DNA from 3 places in the Exiguobacterium sp. s101 genome. Region 3 is predicted to be linked to each of the others. Evidence: riboswitches for the same ligand, from Rfam matches in the RefSeq annotation. Region 3 holds a riboswitch; each other region holds the start of a gene.
The links. Region 3 has a riboswitch for thiamine pyrophosphate ahead of thiT (energy-coupled thiamine transporter ThiT). Riboswitches for the same ligand answer to the same signal wherever they lie in the genome.
Positions count from the first base shown of each region.

Region 1: it holds a riboswitch for thiamine pyrophosphate, as region 3 does, so the genes downstream of both, thiW (energy coupling factor transporter S component ThiW) here and thiT (energy-coupled thiamine transporter ThiT) in region 3, are expected to answer to the same signal.
Region 2: it holds a riboswitch for thiamine pyrophosphate, as region 3 does, so the genes downstream of both, tenA (thiaminase II) here and thiT (energy-coupled thiamine transporter ThiT) in region 3, are expected to answer to the same signal.

Region 1 is NZ_JACSKX010000005.1:18,834-21,957, reverse strand. Features, by position in the region: gene KNO76_RS05720 (hypothetical protein) at 1-364, shown strand, start outside; gene KNO76_RS05715 (hypothetical protein) at 438-1,178, shown strand; TPP riboswitch at 1,224-1,323, shown strand; gene thiW (energy coupling factor transporter S component ThiW) at 1,390-1,875, shown strand; gene KNO76_RS05705 (hypothetical protein) at 1,936-2,199, shown strand; gene KNO76_RS05700 (GNAT family N-acetyltransferase) at 2,194-2,670, opposite strand; gene KNO76_RS05695 (VOC family protein) at 2,881-3,124, shown strand, end outside.
Region 2 is NZ_JACSKX010000005.1:47,757-50,880, forward strand. Features, by position in the region: gene KNO76_RS05920 (aminoglycoside 6-adenylyltransferase) at 1-815, shown strand, start outside; gene KNO76_RS05925 (hypothetical protein) at 866-1,018, shown strand; gene KNO76_RS05930 (ion channel) at 1,026-1,421, opposite strand; TPP riboswitch at 1,558-1,662, shown strand; gene tenA (thiaminase II) at 1,750-2,424, shown strand; gene thiM (hydroxyethylthiazole kinase) at 2,421-3,124, shown strand, end outside.
Region 3 is NZ_JACSKX010000001.1:237,350-240,473, forward strand. Features, by position in the region: gene rpmB (50S ribosomal protein L28) at 205-393, shown strand; gene KNO76_RS01235 (thiamine diphosphokinase) at 450-1,034, opposite strand; gene thiT (energy-coupled thiamine transporter ThiT) at 1,031-1,606, opposite strand; TPP riboswitch at 1,680-1,780, opposite strand; gene rpe (ribulose-phosphate 3-epimerase) at 1,801-2,457, opposite strand; gene rsgA (ribosome small subunit-dependent GTPase A) at 2,461-3,124, opposite strand, start outside.

The DNA.
Region 1 (3,124 bases), on a different contig from region 3:
TATCTATCGAAAACGGAAGCAACGTTTGGCGCGCGCACGAGATCATGCTGATTCAAGCACAGACTTGTACCCACAAGATGTGCAGAACCAGAACGCTTCGTCCATTTCGACGCTCACAGCGTTCACGAACGTCCCGATTCGCGATGTATTGATCACATTCAACCAATCTCTCGTACCAGTCAAACGATTGCGTGCTCATGAGACATTGCAAGAGTGGTTCCAACGCATCGATTTACCGATGAACCCATCTGTTTATCATGCGGTTCGCTACGGCACCTCCTCAGGTGTGACGATTTCTGAAGACGATATACTTCACTTCAAGAACACACTCGATCACTATGCGACACGTCCTCACCCCGAGTGAGAATGTGCACAGGTTCTGCTTTTTCGTCATGAATGATAAAATGGTGGAAAATGTAAGTTGAGGGGATGAAATCATGAGACGATGGGCGATGTTCGGATTAAGTGCACTTTTACTCACAGGTTGTACGGATACAGTGGCAGACAATCCGATTCCAATCGAATCACCGGATGAACCCATCACAGAATGGACACGTGAGGACTTTAAAGACGTCTATGACCAATATGAACAAACGAAACCGCTCCTTACTGCCCTTGAACAACAAGGAATCAAACCGTTTCGCGAGACGTTCGAACGCGTCATCATCGCCGGAAACGGCCTCGAGCATACGTATGCGGATATTTACCCATTCAAGCTCGATGACGGGACGTATGCTACCATTTTCGATAATCAGGACGGAACGGTGATCAATGGATCTGAGTCGGTCGCTCCGCTATTCTGGCAGGAGGAATCCTTCCTTCAATACGTCGAAGAGATTGAAAATCGTAAATTCGGTACAAGTGCTCCACCTACCGATGTCGTCCTCACGCAGGATGAATTCCAAACGGTCTATGACCGCCATGCCTACACGTCAGCCCTCCTCGTCGAACTCGATGAAGCGGGCGTCGAACTGGCCCGGGACCCAATCGATGACGTGATCATCGCCGGGAACGGCGTGACCGAAGTCACTGCCGACTTGTTCGTATTCGATGTCGCGAGCGGATATGCCATCGTATACGACCAGGATGGAGAAATATTAAAAGGTCCCGAATCCATCTCACCGCTCTTTTGGAACGAGAAGGACTATGAGGACCTGTTAGCCAAGAATGAGGGATAATTTCGCCCATTTTCCGATTTTAGCTATGCTATACTCAAATCAATAAACGACCACTAGGGGAGCCTTCGGGCTGAGACGGCATTGTGCCGGACCCTTTGAACCTGATCTGGCTCATACCAGCGTAGGGAAGTGGCTTGGGATACGTCTCTGTATATCCACGCCATTTTTCCGTCTGGAAACGTGGCGTTTTTATTTTGAAAGGAGATTATTCATGCGTATTCAACAACTCACTTGGATGGCGATGCTCGTGGCCATCGCCGTCGTCGGCTCGATGTTCATCTCGATTCCCACAGGTGTCGCCCGCGCTTATCCGATTCAGCATATGGTGAACGTGATTGCCGCAGTCACCATCGGCCCAATCGGAGCCGTCCTCGTCGCATTCGTGACCGGACTCATTCGCGTCATGACCGGCACAGGGTCACTGCTCGCGTTCCCCGGTGGCATGATTGGCGCGTTTCTTGCCGGCATTTTCTTCGTTCGCACGAACCGCTTCTATGCTGCCGCTCTCGGAGAAATCATCGGGACTGGGGTTATCGCTTCGTTGATTGCCGTCCCGTACGCGAAACTGTTGATGGGCTCGACGTTCGGTGCTTTCTTCTTCGTCCCGGCGTTCCTGGCCTCTAGTTTGACCGGCGCGCTTCTCGGTTGGCTCGTCTTGTCACGCGTCAAACAGTTGCGACCGAGTATACTCAAATAAAAGCCCCTCAATTGGATGGAAATGGTAAACTATAGACAACATCTATAGAGGAGGGGTTTTATGTCTCGTTTCAATCAACTTGTAGCGGGTGGTATGTTGTTGTTTTTGTCCGGACTCTTATACACACTCGAACGCATCGCACTCTACATACGTTGGTACGCCGAAATCTCAACCGGGAGTTGGTTGGAAAAACCGACGTTTGTCGATCCGTTTCTCCAAAACTGGTTCGTTACCCTATTCTTCTTTGCAGCTATCGTTCTCTTTTCGATGGGCATGAATGCTACAAAAACAACAAGTCCAGCCGAGAATCCGACCGACTCATGACGGTCGGTTTTTTGTATGATAGACCCAAATCGCTTCACCATTCCATTCATCAATTAAGCCGCTGTCGACAAAGCCGTTCTTCGCATAAAATCGTTTCGCAGCTTCATTCTCTTGATGGAGGCTCAGGATGATATCATCGACATCATATTTTGTCTGAATCCAGTCCACCGCCATGCGTAGGCACTTCGTTCCAACACCTTTCCCCTGTTCGTTTTGATCCATCATGAAACGATCGAGCCACACATACCGTTCTGTCTGGTTTTCTGCTCCGACCATCATGAAGCCAACCGGTCGCTCACCGTCATAAAATGCATAGCTCTGCCAATTATATTTCGTATCCTCAGCCATCTCTTGAAGCGACTCGGCATTTGTCTCGATGAATCGGGATTGTTTCTCGTCCACTGTCAGAGCGATGACCGCATCTCGATTGACTGCATCAATCGGTTGAATCGTGATTTCATTTCCTTTCATGCTTTCACCTCATTGGTTTCTATCCTTTTCTCTCTTCCATACGATTTCTTCCGTAAAAAGTTTCTTACCCCGTATCTTCAAAAGCACGCGTTCGGTACACTAAAATAAATGGGAAGTTGTCGTCTTTTTCACATCATAGCTTCATCCGCTTAGTATTTGACTAGGCCATATCGTACACTTCATCAAAATTGAATGAGAGGAACCATCCTAATGAAACAAATCCATCATATCTGTATCCAAACGCCTGACTATCTTGCGTCCAAGACATTTTACGAAGCACTCGGTTTTGAACTTGTCCAAGAGTCGCGAAACTTCCATACGCGTGACTTCAACAGTTGGCTCAAGCTCGGTGATTTTTATATCGAGCTCCAGACTGCTAAAACGAATGAAACGTTACAAGATTATTCGAAACATATGGCCGGTCCCGTCCATTTTGCGATCTATGTGGATGACC
Region 2 (3,124 bases), on a different contig from region 3:
AAATCATTGAACAGCTGGTTGCGTTCGCAACAGAACGTGAATACATCCGAACGGTCGTCTTGAACGGCTCGCTCGTCAATCCGAACATCCGACCAGACCCGTATCAGGATGTCGATCTTGCCTTTTACGTAGAAGATGTAAGAGCGGTTGCGGCCGATCGCTCATGGATCGACATGTTTGGAGAGGTCTTGATTATGCAGACACCTGAGACGTCTGATCCCGAACGACATGTAACGTTTTTAGTGCAATATGTAGACGGACACCGTATTGATTTGACGATTCGGCGTGTTGATCAACTTGAAGCGATGCTCGAAGCCGACTCGCTCAGTCAAATCATCTTTGACCGAGATAATCATCCAGATGTGACGCCGTCAGACACATCGTATCGTGTGAAACATCCGTCTGCTGACGAGTATGCGGCTTGTTGGAATGAGTTTTGGTGGGTGTCGCTCTATGTCGTCAAAGGAATCAAGCGGCATCAAGTGCTATATGCGCTCGACCACCTCGACATCATGCGGAATATGCTCCGTCAGATGATGGAATGGAACATCGGTTATGCGACAGATTTCTCGGTGAATCTTGGGAAGTCAGGGGACGGGATGCGCGACCATTTACCGGAAGAGTTATGGGAGATGCTCGGGGCGACGTATGCCTCGGCTGAACTGAGCGCCATTGAGGACACGCATGACCGATTACAATCACTCTTTTTCTTTTGCGCGCAACGCGTCGCCGAACAAGGACATTTCGTATTTCGGGAGGAAGAAGCGAGACGCGTCCGTGCTGCATGTGCAACACTTCGACATTCGAACGATTAATGACGGCGAGAGCCGGGAAACGCTCCTTATAGAGAAAGGAGCGTTTTTTCATGAATCCATATACGACATTTATTGCCCTTTTAGTCGGAAGTCTCGTCCTCTTTGTCGGCATTCGTTTAAAGAAATGGCCAATCGTTTTGGTTGCGATGCTTCCTCTTGGTCTCGTCGCGTTCAATATGTTTTTGCTCATCACCGGACGCTAGAAAATCTTCACTCGTCTTTCTGATACATCGATTTGATGAAGAAGGCACTCGGTAATAAAATACCGATTGCGCCTTCGATGATAGCGAATAATCGGGTCAATCCGATTGGCAACAAATCACCAAAGCCAATCGATAGTAGGGTGACCCCGCTGAAGTACAGGAGGTTTTCCCAAGTCGGTTCGACAGCATTCATGGATTCGAGTGAGGTCACAAGAATGACTGAATCGCGAGATAGCGCATAATAAATCAACGTGAACCCTAACATGACACCAAATAGGCTGACGAATAACTGAGCGAACAACCTCCCATCAAATCCTGTCTGTTTATACGTTTGACGTTTGAAAAACCAAAACACGTTCAAGCTGATGAAGAGTAATGCAATCGTCAATAAAATCGTATTCATTCTGTCCACATCCTTTTCTTATCAATGTGCTTCCTTACCCATTCCCGAAGCGAAGAATGAAAAACGGGATCGGAAAAGGTTTGCAATTGATGAAAAAATTGATAGAATGTGGTCGAAGACGACTGAATTTCATAATGTTTGCCACTAGGGGAGTCGCGTTACGCGGCTGAGATGGACATGGTCCAGACCCTTTGAACCTGATCTAGTTCACGCTAGCGTAGGGAAGTGGGCGAAACGACTCATATGGCTTCACCTAGATATGACTGTTCGAGACGCCGCTTCCGTTATGGGAGGCGGCGTCTTTTATCTGTTATAAGGGGGATTTCATATGAAATTTACAGATCACTTACGTCAGGAAGCAGATGGATTGTTTGAAGCAAGCTTTCATCACCCGTTTGTCCGTTCACTCGGAGAAGGAACGCTCGATGAGAAGAAGTTCAGACATTACGTCATGCAAGACTCTTATTATTTGAATCAGTTTTCGAAAGTGCAGGCGAAGGGGGCGACGCTCGCACCGACGATGGAACTATCAAGCCGTTTTTTAACACATGCCTTACACACGATTGAGGCGGAACTCTCACTTCATCGAGAGTTCTTTACGATGCTCGACGTGACGGATGTCGAATTGGCGACATTCGAGCCGGCTCCGACCACTTATGCGTATGCGCTCCATATGCAACAGGCAGGACCGACACTCGGGGACGTGCTCGCGTCGATCCTTCCGTGCTACTGGGTGTATTACGAGATTGGCGAACGTCTTAAAGACAAGCGTCCTGATCATCCGATTTATTCGGCCTGGATTGCGACGTATGGCTCAGAGTGGTTCCGTGAATTGGTGGAAGAACAAATCGATCGATTAGATGAGCTCGCAGGACAAGCGACAGAAGAAGAGCGTGTGCGTTATACGAAACTGTTCTTGAAGAGTTGCTATTACGAAGTCGCTTTTTGGGAAATGGCTTGGACACTTGAGTCGTGGACATTGTCACAGGAGGTCAACCAATGAGACATGAGATTTGGAGTGAGATTCGGAAGCAGGCACCGCTCGTTCACAACATCACGAACACAGTCGTGGCGAATTTTTCGGCGAATGGACTGCTCGCCATCGGTGCCTCTCCCGTCATGGCGGATGCAATCGAAGAAGTGGCAGAGATGACATTTATAAGTGATGCGCTCGTGTTAAATATCGGGACACTTAGTACGATGACCGAAGCCACGATGATTCGTGCAGGGCAGGCGGCGAACGAGGCAGAATGCCCCATTGTACTCGACCCGGTCGGAGTCGGGGCGACGTCATTCCGACGAGATGTGGTCGAACGTATTTTGCGTCACGTGCGTGTCACGGCCATTCGAGGAAATGCAGGAGAAATCGCGACGTTGATTGGTGTCGATTGGGCAGCTCGTGGTGTCGATGCTGGAGACGGCGCATGCGAACCGCGACAATTGGCGCTTGAAGCAGCGAAACGATACGGATGTGTCGTGGCCGTGACTGGAAAAGAAGATATGGTCAGCGACGGGAACGTCGTCATGGAAATACACGGCGGGACGAAACGCATGACTGAGACGACCGGTACGGGATGTTTACTCAGTGCAGTGGTCGGAGCTTGTCTAGCAGTCGAAAAGAACGCCCTTAAAGCGACGGTGACCGCCATGTCAGGCTATACTTATTCCGGTGAGCTAGCGAGTGAGCGAGCAGAAGGACCGGG
Region 3 (3,124 bases):
ATAAGTACCTAGTTATTAAAAGAACCTGCTCCAGAAACTCGGTCAATTAGCGCGATAACCTCATTCATTATTCAAATCCTTGCGAGTAATGTCAAGTTTTTTTCTTGTCATGGTATGATTTTCTAGTTGCATCGGGAAAAAAGCCGTGCTAATATAAACGAGTGTCTATTAGGACGAACCCACATAAAAAAGGAGGGGAAACGCATGGCACGTAAATGCTACGTAACAGGTAAATCACCTAAATCAGGTAACAACCGTTCGCACGCACTCAACAAGACAAAACGTACTTGGGGTGTGAACGTACAAAAAGTTCGTATTCTCGTTGACGGTAAACCGAAACGCGTTTGGGTTTCAGCTCGCGCACTTAAATCTGGTCTCGTTGAACGCGTATAATACTTATACACGAACGAATAAATCCCAGCGGCATTCGCCGATGGGATTTTTTTTGCTTATTTTTTGACGACCATGACGAGAACGATCCCCCGATGAACCGTCAATCGGGCAAATGCTTCAGTCCATTCATTGGAAATCGTCAGCGCTTCTTCACTCTTGATGTCATGATGTTCGAGCGGGTACTTGACACCATCAATAGAAATAGTCGCTGTCTTCCAAGGTATGAAAGACAAATAGTAGCCTTCTTTTTTTGAAAAGCTATAATCACCGGCTTTAACGAGATAGACTGTTTGACCATTCCCATGCAAAACCATCTCAGGATACTTCTCGAGCAAACCGACGTTCGCGAACGTCATATCGACTCGCCCACCGAGCGCCCCGTATACGTGCATCCTCGTTGCCCCTCGCTCTCTTGCCAACTGAAGCGCAATCTCAAGGTCCGTCACATCTTTCTCGGACGGATAGCGTAACGCTTCTTTCGGTGGTTTTCCCACAAACGAGTCAAAATCTCCGACCACAACGTCCGGTTCAATCCCTTCATCTAACAGTCTCTGATAACCTCCATCAACACCGATGACATAATCGGCACGACGCGGTAAAGGAATAACTTCCGGACTTGCCGCGACGATCAAGACATTCATTGACGAATGTCCCGTGTAGCTACACGTGTGAAACGTGGAGCTGTTGTAAAGAGTAATACTAATACGATGGCTGAAATAATAAAGGATGGGGCCATGTACGTCGCGTTATAACCGAGTGAATACGCTACGACCGGGCCTTCCGCATACTCGGCGAAAAAGACGATACCCGAGATGACATGTGCCGCGTAACGCAACACCGACCCGATCAAGGCACCGAGCACCAAATATGTCGCGAGTGTCTTTGTTGCACCTTGACCGGCCGCCTGTTTCACACGACCAGCAAACACACCCGCCATACCGACGAGGCCATAAGCGACCGTATAGTCGAGCAAGAACTGTACAGGCGTGAAGATGTAGGCACCGAACAACAGTTGAAGCGTCCCGACGAGTGCACCTGTCGCAAGTCCCCCTTTCAATCCGTGACGGAATGCCATCACAAAGATCGGGAGCATCGCTAGACTAATCGAGCCCCCTTGTGGCAAGCGGTATGGGATGAGTAAATCAAAGATTAGCCCGAGCGCCGCAAACAATGAAATTTCGATGAGCGCTTGTAATTTAAAACGTGATTTCATCTTTCTTCCTCCTTTAACTGTTTGAACGACAAAAAGCAGCATGACGTAAACGCCATGCTGCTTAGATTCGCAACGTGCATTTTCGCCACATCCCTACGTCCGTGTGAACGGAACAGGTTCAAAGGGTTAGCGTATGCCTCTCAGCCACATCATGTGACACCCCTTGCGACAATATCTTGTTGTTCTATAGTTGATTATACACGAGATGCGCCACGAATGCTATCGATGGCTGCTTTATAATCCGGTTGATTGTAGATGGCCGAACCGGCAACTAGTACATCGGCACCCGCATCGATGCAATGTTTCGCCGTCTCTTCGTTGACCCCACCATCGATTTCAATTTCAAAATCAAGTTGGCGATCCTGACGCAGTTGGTTGAGCGCTGAAATTTTCGGTACGACCGATTCAATGAACGCTTGTCCACCAAACCCTGGGTTGACGGTCATGAGCAATACCATATCAACATCTGGGAGCACATGTTCGATTGTCGACAATGGTGTATGCGGATTCAAGACGACTCCACATTTCGCACCAGCCACTTTGATTTGTTGCAAGACACGATGCAAATGGTTCGTTGCTTCCACATGAACGGTCACGATATCCGCGCCTGCCTTCACAAAATCTTCCACGTATCGCTCCGGTTGGTCAATCATCAAGTGCACATCGAGGACCATATCTGATTTTTTACGTAAGCTCGCGAGCACAGGTAGACCAATCGAAATGTTTGGCACGAACTGACCGTCCATCACATCGAAATGGATATAGTCTGCTCCCGCTTCTTGAACAGCTTTCACTTCTGCCTCCAAATTGGCAAAATCGGCAGCTAAAATGGATGGTGCAATTTTAATCATCTGTCAATACCTCCGTTTTCGATCATTTAACTCTTCCATAAAGGTAACATAATTATTGTAGCGAGTTGAAGCAATTTTACCATCTTGAACGGCTTGTTTAATGGCGCAGCCTGGTTCGTTGATGTGAACACATCCTCGGAACTTGCAATCGTCGTGTCGTTCGACAAACTCCGGGAAACACCATCTGAGCTCATCAGTCTCGAGTTCCTGTGGAAACTCCAAACTCGAAAATCCCGGTGTATCTGCTACTAGTCCGTCCGCCAATTGAATCAACGTCACATGACGCGTCGTATGCTTCCCCCGACCGAGCGACTTGGAGATTTTACCGGTTGCTAACTCGAGTTCTGGTGCGACTGCATTCAGTAGCGAACTTTTTCCGACGCCCGTCTGCCCGGCGAAGACACTCGTCTTCCCTTTAAAGAGTCTCCGTACTTGCTCGACTCCATCCGAAAGCTCCGTTGACGTCTCAATCACATCATATCCGATTGCACGATAGCAATCCGCAGCCTCTTGAATCGGTCCGGTTTCTGTTTCACTCAGCAAGTCCATCTTCGTCAAGACGATGATCGGATGGATCTGTTTTGACTCAATCAGAATGAGGAATCGATCAAGTAAATGATAGGAAAATGCTGGCTCTTTTACTGAAAAGAGGAGAAATGCTTGATCG